3 regions of the Dyella telluris genome follow, and region 1 is predicted to be linked to each of the others. Evidence: predicted binding sites of a transcription regulator. Region 1 holds the regulator's gene; each other region holds the start of a gene.
What was found. The regulator HrcA, encoded in region 1, represses chaperone genes, less so after heat shock. The targets are predictions, from matches to a motif close to TTNGCACTCNNNNNNNNNGAGTGCNAA.
Positions count from the first base shown of each region.

Region 1 (3,274 bases):
TCGAAGTCTTCGCCACCCAGGAAGGTGTCGCCGTTGGTGGCCAGCACTTCGAACTGCTTCTCGCCGTCCACTTCGGCGATCTCGATGATGGACACGTCGAACGTGCCGCCGCCGAGGTCATACACGGCCACCTTGCGGTCGGCGCCCTTCTTGTCCAGGCCATAGGCCAGGGCGGCCGCGGTGGGCTCGTTGATGATGCGCTTGACGTCCAGGCCGGCAATGCGGCCCGCGTCCTTGGTGGCCTGGCGCTGGCTGTCGTTGAAGTACGCCGGCACCGTGATCACGGCCTCGGTGACCGCTTCGCCGAGATAGTCTTCGGCGGTCTTCTTCATCTTCATGAGGACCTTGGCCGAGATCTCCTGGGGAGCCATCTTCTTGCCGTCGGAGGTCTCCACCCAGGCGTCGCCGTTGTCATGGGCGATGATGCCGTAGGGCACGATGTGCAGGTCTTTCTGCACTTCCGCGTCGGTGAACTTGCGGCCGATCAGGCGCTTCACCGCGTAGAAGGTGTTCTTGGGGTTGGTCACGCTCTGGCGCTTGGCCGGCGCGCCCACGAGGACTTCGTTGTCCTTGGTGAAGGCGACGATGGACGGCGTGGTGCGATCGCCTTCCGAGTTCTCGATGACCTTGGCGGTGCTGCCGTCCATGACGGCAACGCACGAGTTGGTCGTGCCCAGGTCGATACCAATGATTTTACCCATGTTGTCTACTCCCGAATTCTTTAAGCGACCCCTCGGCCGCAACTGGTATGTCAGATGGGGTTCGGCATGTTTCATCTCAATGCCGACAAGACCCCAAAGCCCTTGTCACCGTGGCCGGCGGGGGGCGCCATTCAGGCGCCTGCTACCGCCAGCGCGGGTGTTATTCCTTGGCGACCGCCACCAACGCGGGGCGCAGGAGACGGTCGTTCAGCACGTAGCCCTTCTGGAGCACGCTGACCACCGTGTTGGGGGCCGCGCCCGGGGCCTCCACCATGCTGACGGCGTGGTGCTTGTCCGGATCCAGCGGCTGACCCACCGGATCGACCTGCACCAGGCCATTGTTCTCGGCGATCTTCAGCAGCGACTTCAGCGTCAGCGCGATGCCCTCGCGCACGCTGGCCACGTCGCCGCCTTCCGCCTGCAGGCCCATCTCAAGGCCGTCATAGACCGGCAGCAGCTCGTTCAGCAGCTTTTCGTTGGCGAAGCGGCGGGCCTGCTCCACGTCGCGGTGCAGGCGACGGCGCTGGTTCTCGATTTCCGCCTTTTCGCGCAGCACGGTGTCGCGCAGGTCGACGTTGCTCGCTTCAAGTTCAGCGATGCGCGCCTTCAGCGCCTCCAGCTCCGCGTGGGCTGCTTCATCCTGTCCGCCAGGGCCCTGCGTCCCGCTGGACGCCGTTGGATCGTTGCTCTGCATGAATTACTCCAAGCCTTGTCCGTGGCCGGTGCCCCTGGCACCAACCGTCAATCACTTGCGGGTAAACCCCGCCTCCCGAGCGCGTTATAAGGTCGTTGCGACGCGATTCAAGGCGTCGCTGAGCAAACCGGCCGTCGCCTGAACCACCGGGATGACCCGTTCATAGGCCATGCGGGTGGGGCCAATCACCCCGACCGCGCCCAGCACCCTCCCCTGGGCGCCGTAGCTGGCCGTGACCACGCTGCAGCCATCCAGCGCCGTAAAGCCCGATTCTTCGCCGATGAACAGGCGCACGCCAGGGGCTTTCGCGCACACTTCCATGAGCTGCAGCAGCTCGCTTTTCTTCTGGAACGCCTCGAACAGCTCGCGAAGGCGGTCCAGGTTGGCCAGTTCCGAGTAACCCATCAGGTTGGTCTGGCCGCTGACCAGCACGTCGTCGCTGTCGCCCTGCGGGGCGAACGAGGCCGCCGCCAGCTCCACCGCACTGGACATCAGCTGGTTGAGCTCGCTGCTGGCTTCGCGCAGCTCACGCAGCAGGTGACCGCGGATGTCGTCCAGGCGCAGCCCGGCGAACTGCGAGTTGAGGTAGTTGGCCGCCTGCTCCAGCTCGCGGCTGTCCAGCGGCTTGGCCAGCTGCACGATGCGGTTCTGCACCTGGTTGTCCGAAAACACCAGGATCACCAGCACCCGGGCATCGGGCAGCGGCACGAAATCGATATGGCGCAGCGGGAAGTCAGCCTGCCGCGGCACCGTGACCACGCCGGCGAACTGGGTCATGGCCGACAGCAAGGTCGAGACATTGCCCAGCAGGTCGCGGGTGGTGGTGAGCCCGGGCGGCAGCTCGCGGCGCAGGCGTGCCATTTCGTCCAGCGGCAGCGGCTGCAGTTCAATCAGGCTGTCCACGAACAGGCGCAGGCCGCGCGGCGTGGGCACGCGCCCGGCCGAGGTGTGCGGCGATGCCACCAGGCCGGCTTCTTCCAGGTCAGACATGATGTTACGGATGGTGGCCGGGCTCACATCCAGCCCGGACGAGCGCGAAAGCGTGCGCGACCCTACCGGCTCGCCGTCGGCGAGGTACTGGGCAATCAATGTGCGCAACAGGCGTCGTGCGCGGGCATCGAGTTGGGCGGCAGGCATGCTGTAGCAATCCGTGAGACAGGAAAGAAATAAGGTCTGGCGGCAAAGTTTGCAAGAAACGGGGCAAGGCCGGGGGCGGTGGCAACAAAAAAAACGGGTGTGGCGACGGCACGTCGTCACCCTGGTTGGCACCCCTCTAGCCGTGCCCCATCCCCTCCCCCTTACAATCCACCGACTTCACCACGTCGCCATCCATGCTCACCTCGCTCTACGTTCGTCATTTCGCCGTCGTCGAAGAAGCCGAGATCGCCTTCGGCCCCGGCCTCACCGTTGTCAGCGGCGAGACCGGCGCAGGCAAGTCCCTGCTGGTGGACGCCCTGATGCTGCTGGCCGGCGCCCGCGCGGACAGCGGCATGGTGCGTGCCGGCAGTGACCGCGCCGAACTCACCGCCGAATTCGACCTGACTCACCTGCCCGAAGCCCGCGACTGGCTGCGCCGCGAGGAGCTGGACGAAGAAGACGCCTGCCAGCTGCGCCGCGTGATCCGCGCCGAAGGCAGCTCGCGCGCCTGGATCAATGGCCGCCCGGCCAATGCCAGCCAGCTTGGCGAACTGGCCACGCTGCTGGTGGAAATCCACGGCCAGCACGAACACCAGGCCCTGCTCTCGCGCGCCCACCAGATGGAACTGCTCGACGCCTACGCCGGCAACGAGGATCTGGTGGCCCAGGTGCGCGAACTGGCCCAGCAATGGCGCGAGCTGGGCAACCGCATCCGCAAGCTCAGCGGCGGCGACGACCGCGA
Region 1 covers NZ_CP060412.1:4,087,387-4,090,660, reverse strand. The annotation lists gene dnaK (molecular chaperone DnaK) at 1-701, opposite strand, end outside; gene grpE (nucleotide exchange factor GrpE) at 862-1,395, opposite strand; gene hrcA (heat-inducible transcriptional repressor HrcA) at 1,480-2,532, opposite strand; gene recN (DNA repair protein RecN) at 2,727-3,274, shown strand, end outside.

Region 2 (3,274 bases), 2.4 Mb from region 1:
CGCAGCCAGGTGGAAGGCCAGCCCTTGCGCGTCTACGCGCCCGGCGAAAGCTGGTTCGAGCCGGCGGGCGCGCATCATCAGGTCAGTGCCAACGCCAGCCGCAGCGAACCGGCGACCTTCCTGGTCGTGTTCGTGGGCGCGCCGCCTGCTCAGCCCGGATCGCGCACCCAGTCCAGATAGGGCCGATGTCCCTCGGCCACCGGCACGGCGATCAGCTCCGGCAACTCGTACGGATGCAGGGCCACCAGTCGCTCTTTCAGCGCGGGGAAGCGCGCGGCGGTGGTCTTGATCAGCAGCAGCTCCTCGCTGTCGGTCACGACCTCGCCTTTCCAGCGATAGGTGGAGGCGACAGTAGGAATGCGGTTCACGCAGGCGGCCAGGCGTTCGCCCACCAGCGCTTCGGCCAGTTTCTGCGCGCTGGCGACATCGGGGCAGGTGCAATAGCAGAGCAGCACGGTATCGGACATCACGACCTCGAGGACATCAGTCCGTAATTCGCGAATTTCGCGAGCACGTCGGTGACTTCGGCGTCGGTGAGCATCACCGGCGCGCCTATCTGCAGCGCCAGGGCGTACTGGCGGGCCAGGTTCTCCACTTCTACGGCTCGCCACATGGCCTGCGCCAGCGAGCTGCCCAGCGCGATCATGCCGTGGTTGGCCATCAGGCAGGCCAGCCGGCCTTCCAGCGCGGCGATCACCGCATCGGACAGGGCCTGGGTGCCATAGGTGTGGTAGCTGGCGCAGCTGATGGAGTCCCCACCGCCCACCGCGATCATGTAATGAGCGGGCGGAATGCCCCGGCGGCACATCGCCAGCGCGGTGGCGTAGGGCGGATGAACGTGGACCACGGCCCCGGCATCGGGACGGGCCAGGTAGATGTCCCGGTGGAAGCGCCACTCGCTGGAAGGGCGCTGGCCGGCTGGCCACTGCCCGTCGCCGTCGACCAGCACGATGCCCTCGGGGACGATCGCATCGTAGGGCGTGCCGCTGGGTGTGATCAGGAAACCCTCGCCACAACGGGTACTTAGGTTGCCCGATGTGCCCTGGCTGAGGCCGGAGGCGGCCAGCCGGGCGCCTTGCTCCACAAGGTCCTGGCGCAGCGTCAGTTCATCGCTCACGGGCGGGTAGCCTGATGGGAACAGGCCGGCATGGTCGTCCGTCCCATGGCTCCTGTCGATAGAAAAGCCGCGAATTTCTGTACCCGGCGCCTTGAAAGCCTCCCGCGGCTCCCCCATTGGAAAGTTCAGCCACCGGACCGGCGCCTCTTGCAGGGGGCTTTTGCGTCGCTATGATTGGCACTCACCCTTGGAGAGTGCTAGCAGCGCCAGCAACGGCGTCGCTCCGGGGTCCCGAATCCTGTTCAACCATTCAACCGAAGCTGGAGCCCATCCCATGAGCAAACTGCGTCCGCTGCACGATCGCGTCATCGTCAAGCGCCTCGAAGAAGAGCGCGTCTCCGCTGGCGGCATCGTCATCCCCGACAGCGCCGCCGAAAAGCCGACCCGCGGCAAGGTCATCGCTGCCGGCACCGGCCGCATCCTGGAAGACGGCAAGGTCCGCCCGATGTCCGTGAAGGAAGGCGACACCGTGCTGTTCGGCAAGTACGCCGGCCAGGAAATCAAGATCGACGGCGAAGAGCTGGTCTTCCTGAAGGAAGACGACATCGTGGCCGTGATTGAAGGCTGATCTTTGACCTTAGGCCCTGGTTTAGCGCGATAACCGCGCTTCCGGGGCCGCAAGATCAAGATCAAGAACCCATTCCTAATTTCAAAATTTTTGAGGCAAAAATTTTATGGCAGCTAAAGAAGTCCGCTTCGGCGAAGACGTCCGCGCCCGCATGCTCAAGGGTGTGAACACCCTGGCCAATGCCGTGAAGGTCACCCTGGGTCCGAAGGGCCGCAACGTGGTGCTCGAGAAGAGCTTCGGCGCCCCGACCGTCACCAAGGACGGCGTGTCCGTGGCGAAGGAAATCGAACTGGCCGACAAGTACGAGAACATCGGCGCGCAGATCGTCAAGGAAGCCGCTTCCAAGACCTCCGACGTGGCCGGCGACGGCACCACCACTGCCACCGTGCTGGCTCAGGCGTTCATCCAGGAAGGCCTCAAGGCCGTTGCCGCCGGCATGAACCCGATGGACCTGAAGCGCGGTATCGACCAGGCCGTCGTGGCCGCCGTGGGCGAGCTCAAGAAGCTCTCCAACCCCACCGCTGACGACAAGGCCATCGCCCAGGTCGGCACCATCTCCGCCAACTCCGATTCCGCCATCGGCGAGATCATCGCCACCGCGATGAAGAAGGTCGGCAAGGAAGGCGTGATCACGGTTGAAGAAGGTTCGGGTCTCGAGAACGAACTGGACGTCGTCGAAGGCATGCAGTTCGACCGCGGCTACCTGTCGCCGTACTTCATCAACAACCAGCAGTCGCAGCAGGTTGAACTGGACGACCCGTTCATCCTCATCCACGACAAGAAGATCTCCAACGTGCGCGAGCTGCTGCCGGTCCTCGAGGCCGTCGCCAAGGCTGGCAAGCCGCTGCTGATCGTCGCCGAAGAAGTGGAAGGCGAAGCGCTGGCCACCCTGGTGGTCAACACCATCCGCGGCATCGTGAAGGTTGCCGCCGTGAAGGCGCCGGGCTTCGGTGACCGTCGCAAGGCCATCCTGGAAGACATCGCCATCCTGACCAACGGCGTGGTGATCTCCGAGGAAGTGGGCCTGGCCCTGGACAAGGCCACCATCACGGACCTGGGCCGCGCCAAGCGCGTGGTGATCACCAAGGAAAACACCACCATCATCGACGGCGCCGGCGAAGCCGAGCGCATCCAGTCGCGCATCGGCCAGATCAAGGCGCAGATCGAAGAGACCTCTTCGGACTACGACCGCGAGAAGCTGCAGGAGCGCGTGGCCAAGCTGGCTGGCGGCGTGGCCGTCATCAAGGTTGGCGCTGCCACCGAAGTGGAAATGAAGGAAAAGAAGGCCCGCGTCGAAGACGCCCTGCACGCCACGCGCGCAGCCGTTGAAGAAGGCGTGGTCCCGGGCGGCGGCGTCGCCCTGATCCGTTCGCTCAAGGCTGTCGAAGGCCTGAAGGGTGCCAACGCTGACCAGGACCTGGGCATCGCCATCACCCGTCGCGCCCTGGAAGCCCCGCTGCGCGCCATCGTCGCCAACGCCGGTGACGAGCCGTCGGTGGTGCTGAACGCCGTGAAGGAAGGCAAGGGCAACTTCGGCTACAACGCGGCCACCGGTGAATTCGGCGACATGATTGCCTTCGGCATCTTGG
Region 2 covers NZ_CP060412.1:1,648,303-1,651,576, reverse strand. The annotation lists gene H8F01_RS07565 (cupin domain-containing protein) at 1-180, shown strand, start outside; gene cutA (divalent-cation tolerance protein CutA) at 150-467, opposite strand; gene H8F01_RS07555 (class II aldolase/adducin family protein) at 467-1,117, opposite strand; gene groES (co-chaperone GroES) at 1,392-1,685, shown strand; gene groL (chaperonin GroEL) at 1,792-3,274, shown strand, end outside.
Region 2: groES (co-chaperone GroES) is a predicted target of HrcA. The motif match lies at 1,292-1,318, and genes of this name have one in related genera.

Region 3 (3,274 bases), 2.4 Mb from region 1:
GCCGCCAATGGCGCCGAAGCCAAGGAGCTGCTCGACGGCGGCGCGTTCGACTTCATCACCATCGCGTTGCGCCTGCCCGACATGGACGGGCTGGAGCTGGCCCGTCACGTGCGCGAATCCGCCGCCCAGGCCTACGTGCCCATCGTGGCGGTATCGGGCGATGTGGACGACCGCCTGCACAACCGCACGCTGGGCGAACACGTCACCGACTACTTCGACAAGTCGCTGGGTTTCCAGGCGCTGGCGGAGTTCATCCGCGGCTACGTGAAGCCGTCCGATTCCGCCGAAGGTGAAGTGCTCTACGTGGAAGACAGCCGCGTGGTGGCGCTGGCGACCCGCCGCATCCTGGAAAAGCACGGCCTGACCGTGCACCACGTGGTGAGCGTGGAAGATGCGCTGGTGATCCTGGAAAAGGCGAGGGACGAGGGCAGGGTGGGGGCCGACATCGTGCTCACCGACGTCAGCCTGAAGGGCGAGCTCACCGGCGGCGACCTGCTCGAGCGGATTCGCCGCGACTTTGTCTACGGCAAGGGCCGCTTGCCCGTGCTGGTGATGACGGGCGACGAGAACCCGGCCAACCAGGCTGCGCTGCTGCGCGCCGGTGCCAATGACCTGGTCGAGAAACCCATCGAGGAAAAACTGCTGATGACCAAGCTGCTGTTCCAGCTGCGCGTTTCCCAGCACCTGCGCGAGCGGGGCGAGGCGGCGTGACCGACGATCGAGTGAAGCTCGAGTCCTCCTGGAAGGAGCGCATCGGCGATTACCTAGCGCGGCCCGACATGCAATCTCTGTCGGACTTCCTGCGCCACGAAAAGCAGGCCGGCAAGGTGATCTACCCGCCTGGCCCCGAGATCTTTGCTGCCTTCGACCACACCCCGTTCGACGCCGTGCGGGTGGTGATCCTGGGTCAGGACCCGTACCACGGCCCGAACCAGGCCCATGGGCTTTGCTTCTCCGTCCGGCCGGGCGTGCAGACGCCGCCGTCGCTGCAGAACATCTTCAAGGAGATCCACCGGGACCTGGGCTTCAAGGCGCCGGATCACGGCTGCCTGACCCCTTGGGCGGACCGGGGCGTGCTGCTGCTCAATGCCACGCTGACCGTCCAGCAGGCCGCCGCCGGATCCCATCAGGGCAAGGGCTGGGAAGGCTTTACCGACGCGGCCATCGATGCCCTCAACCGGGAGCGGGAGGGGTTGGTGTTCATGCTCTGGGGCTCCTACGCCCAGAAGAAGGGCCAACTGATCGACAGCAGCCGCCATTGCGTTTTGCGGTCGGTGCACCCATCTCCTTTATCAGCGCATCGCGGCTTTATCGGCTGCGGTCACTTCTCGGCGGCCAACCAGTACCTGGAAAGCCGCGGGGTGGCCCCGGTGGACTGGTCCTTGCCAATGCGCTCGGAACTCCCCTGAAACCGGCCTTTCACGGCCGCTGAACCGTCAGGGCGGCATAGTGGCACCTCCCCTGGGATGCCTCGCTGGACAGGCGTCCCAAATTCCTGTACTATTCAGTTCATCAAAGGTCCCGGAACCTTTCGGGGCCTTTAGCACTCTCACTACCCGAGTGCTAAGCTGATCCCCTATTCAGGAGGTTCCATCCATGTCTCAAGCTTTGGTGACCGCCAACCTGCCGGTGCCGAGTGTCGTCGGCAGTCTGGATGCCTACATCTCGGCGGTCCACCGGATTCCGGTGCTCAGCCAGGACGAGGAGCAGACGCTGTCGCGTCGCTATAACGAAGAAAACGATCTGGAGTCCGCCCGCAAGCTGGTGATGTCGCACCTGCGCTTCGTGGTGCACGTGGCTCGCGGCTACAGCGGCTACGGCCTGCAGATCGGCGACCTCATCCAGGAAGGCAACATCGGCCTGATGAAGGCCGTCAAGCGATTCAACCCCGACCAGGGCGTGCGCCTGGTGAGCTTCGCCGTGCACTGGATCCGTGCCGAAATGCACGAGTTCATCCTGCGCAACTGGCGCATCGTCAAGGTCGCCACGACCAAGGCGCAGCGCAAGCTGTTCTTCAACCTGCGCAAGAGCAAGAAGCGCCTGGGCTGGATGAACGCGGAAGAAGTGCGCATGGTGGCCAAGGACCTTGGCGTGCCGGAAGCGACCGTCCGCGAGATGGAATCGCGCCTGTCGGGCCGTGACATCGGCTTCGAAGCCCCGGCCGATGCCGAGGACGATGCCAAGCCGGCTCCGGAAGCGTTCCTGATCGACGAGGGCGCAGACCCGTACGACAACGTGGCCGACGCCGACCAGGCGGACAACCAGCTCGACACGCTGTCCGCGGCGCTGCAGAACCTGGATGAACGCTCGCGCGACATCATCCAGCGCCGCTGGCTCAATGAAGAAAAGGCCACGCTGCAGGATCTTGCGGACGAGTACGGCGTTTCCGCCGAACGCATCCGCCAGGTCGAGGCCAACGCCATGAAGAAGATGCGCGGCCTGTTCGCTGCCTGATCTTCGGCGTAAGCGTAAGATGACAAACGGCCCCACTGGGGCCGTTTGGCTTTGCGGAGACATGGCTGGCTCCGCGTTCCCACCCACGGATCACCCAGTTGCCGCCATGTCCCAAGTGCTGGTCATCGAAGACGACGAAACCACGGCGCGCGAAATTGTCGCGGAACTGAGCGCGCACGGCATGCACGCGGAGTGGGTGGCCAATGGCCGCGACGGACTGGCGCATGCCACGCAGCGCGACTACGACCTGATCACGCTGGACCGCATGCTGCCTGGCATGGACGGCATCGACGTGGTGGCCGAATTGCGCCGCGCCGGTCGCGACACGCCCGTGCTGATGATCAGCGCGCTGAGTGATGTCGACGAACGCGTGCGCGGCCTGCGCGCCGGCGGCGACGATTACCTCACGAAGCCGTTCGCGCCCGATGAAATGGCGGCGCGCGCCGAGGTGCTGCTGCGCCGGCGCCAGCCTCAGGCTGCCGTGGTGCAGCGCCTGCGCGTGGCCGATCTGGAGCTGGACCTGGTCAGTCACGTGGCCTATCGCGGCGGCCAGCCGCTGACCCTGCTGCCCACGGAATACCGCCTGTTGGAGTTCCTGATGCGCAACTCTGGCCAGGTACTCACCCGCACGATGATTTTCGAAACCGTGTGGGGTTTTCATTTTGACCCCGGCACCAACGTGATCGACGTGCACATCGCACGCCTGCGCCGGAAGATCGACGGCGCCGGGCAACCCGCGCTGATCCATACCGTGCGCGGCACCGGCTACATGATCGCGGCCGCCAACGAAACAGCCCCGGTGGTGTCATGAACGCTCGTC
Region 3 covers NZ_CP060412.1:1,523,274-1,526,547, reverse strand. The annotation lists gene H8F01_RS06990 (response regulator) at 1-711, shown strand, start outside; gene ung (uracil-DNA glycosylase) at 708-1,409, shown strand; gene rpoH (RNA polymerase sigma factor RpoH) at 1,597-2,454, shown strand; gene H8F01_RS06975 (response regulator transcription factor) at 2,561-3,265, shown strand; gene H8F01_RS06970 (sensor histidine kinase) at 3,262-3,274, shown strand, end outside.
Region 3: rpoH (RNA polymerase sigma factor RpoH) is a predicted target of HrcA. The motif match lies at 1,541-1,567, and genes of this name have one in related genera.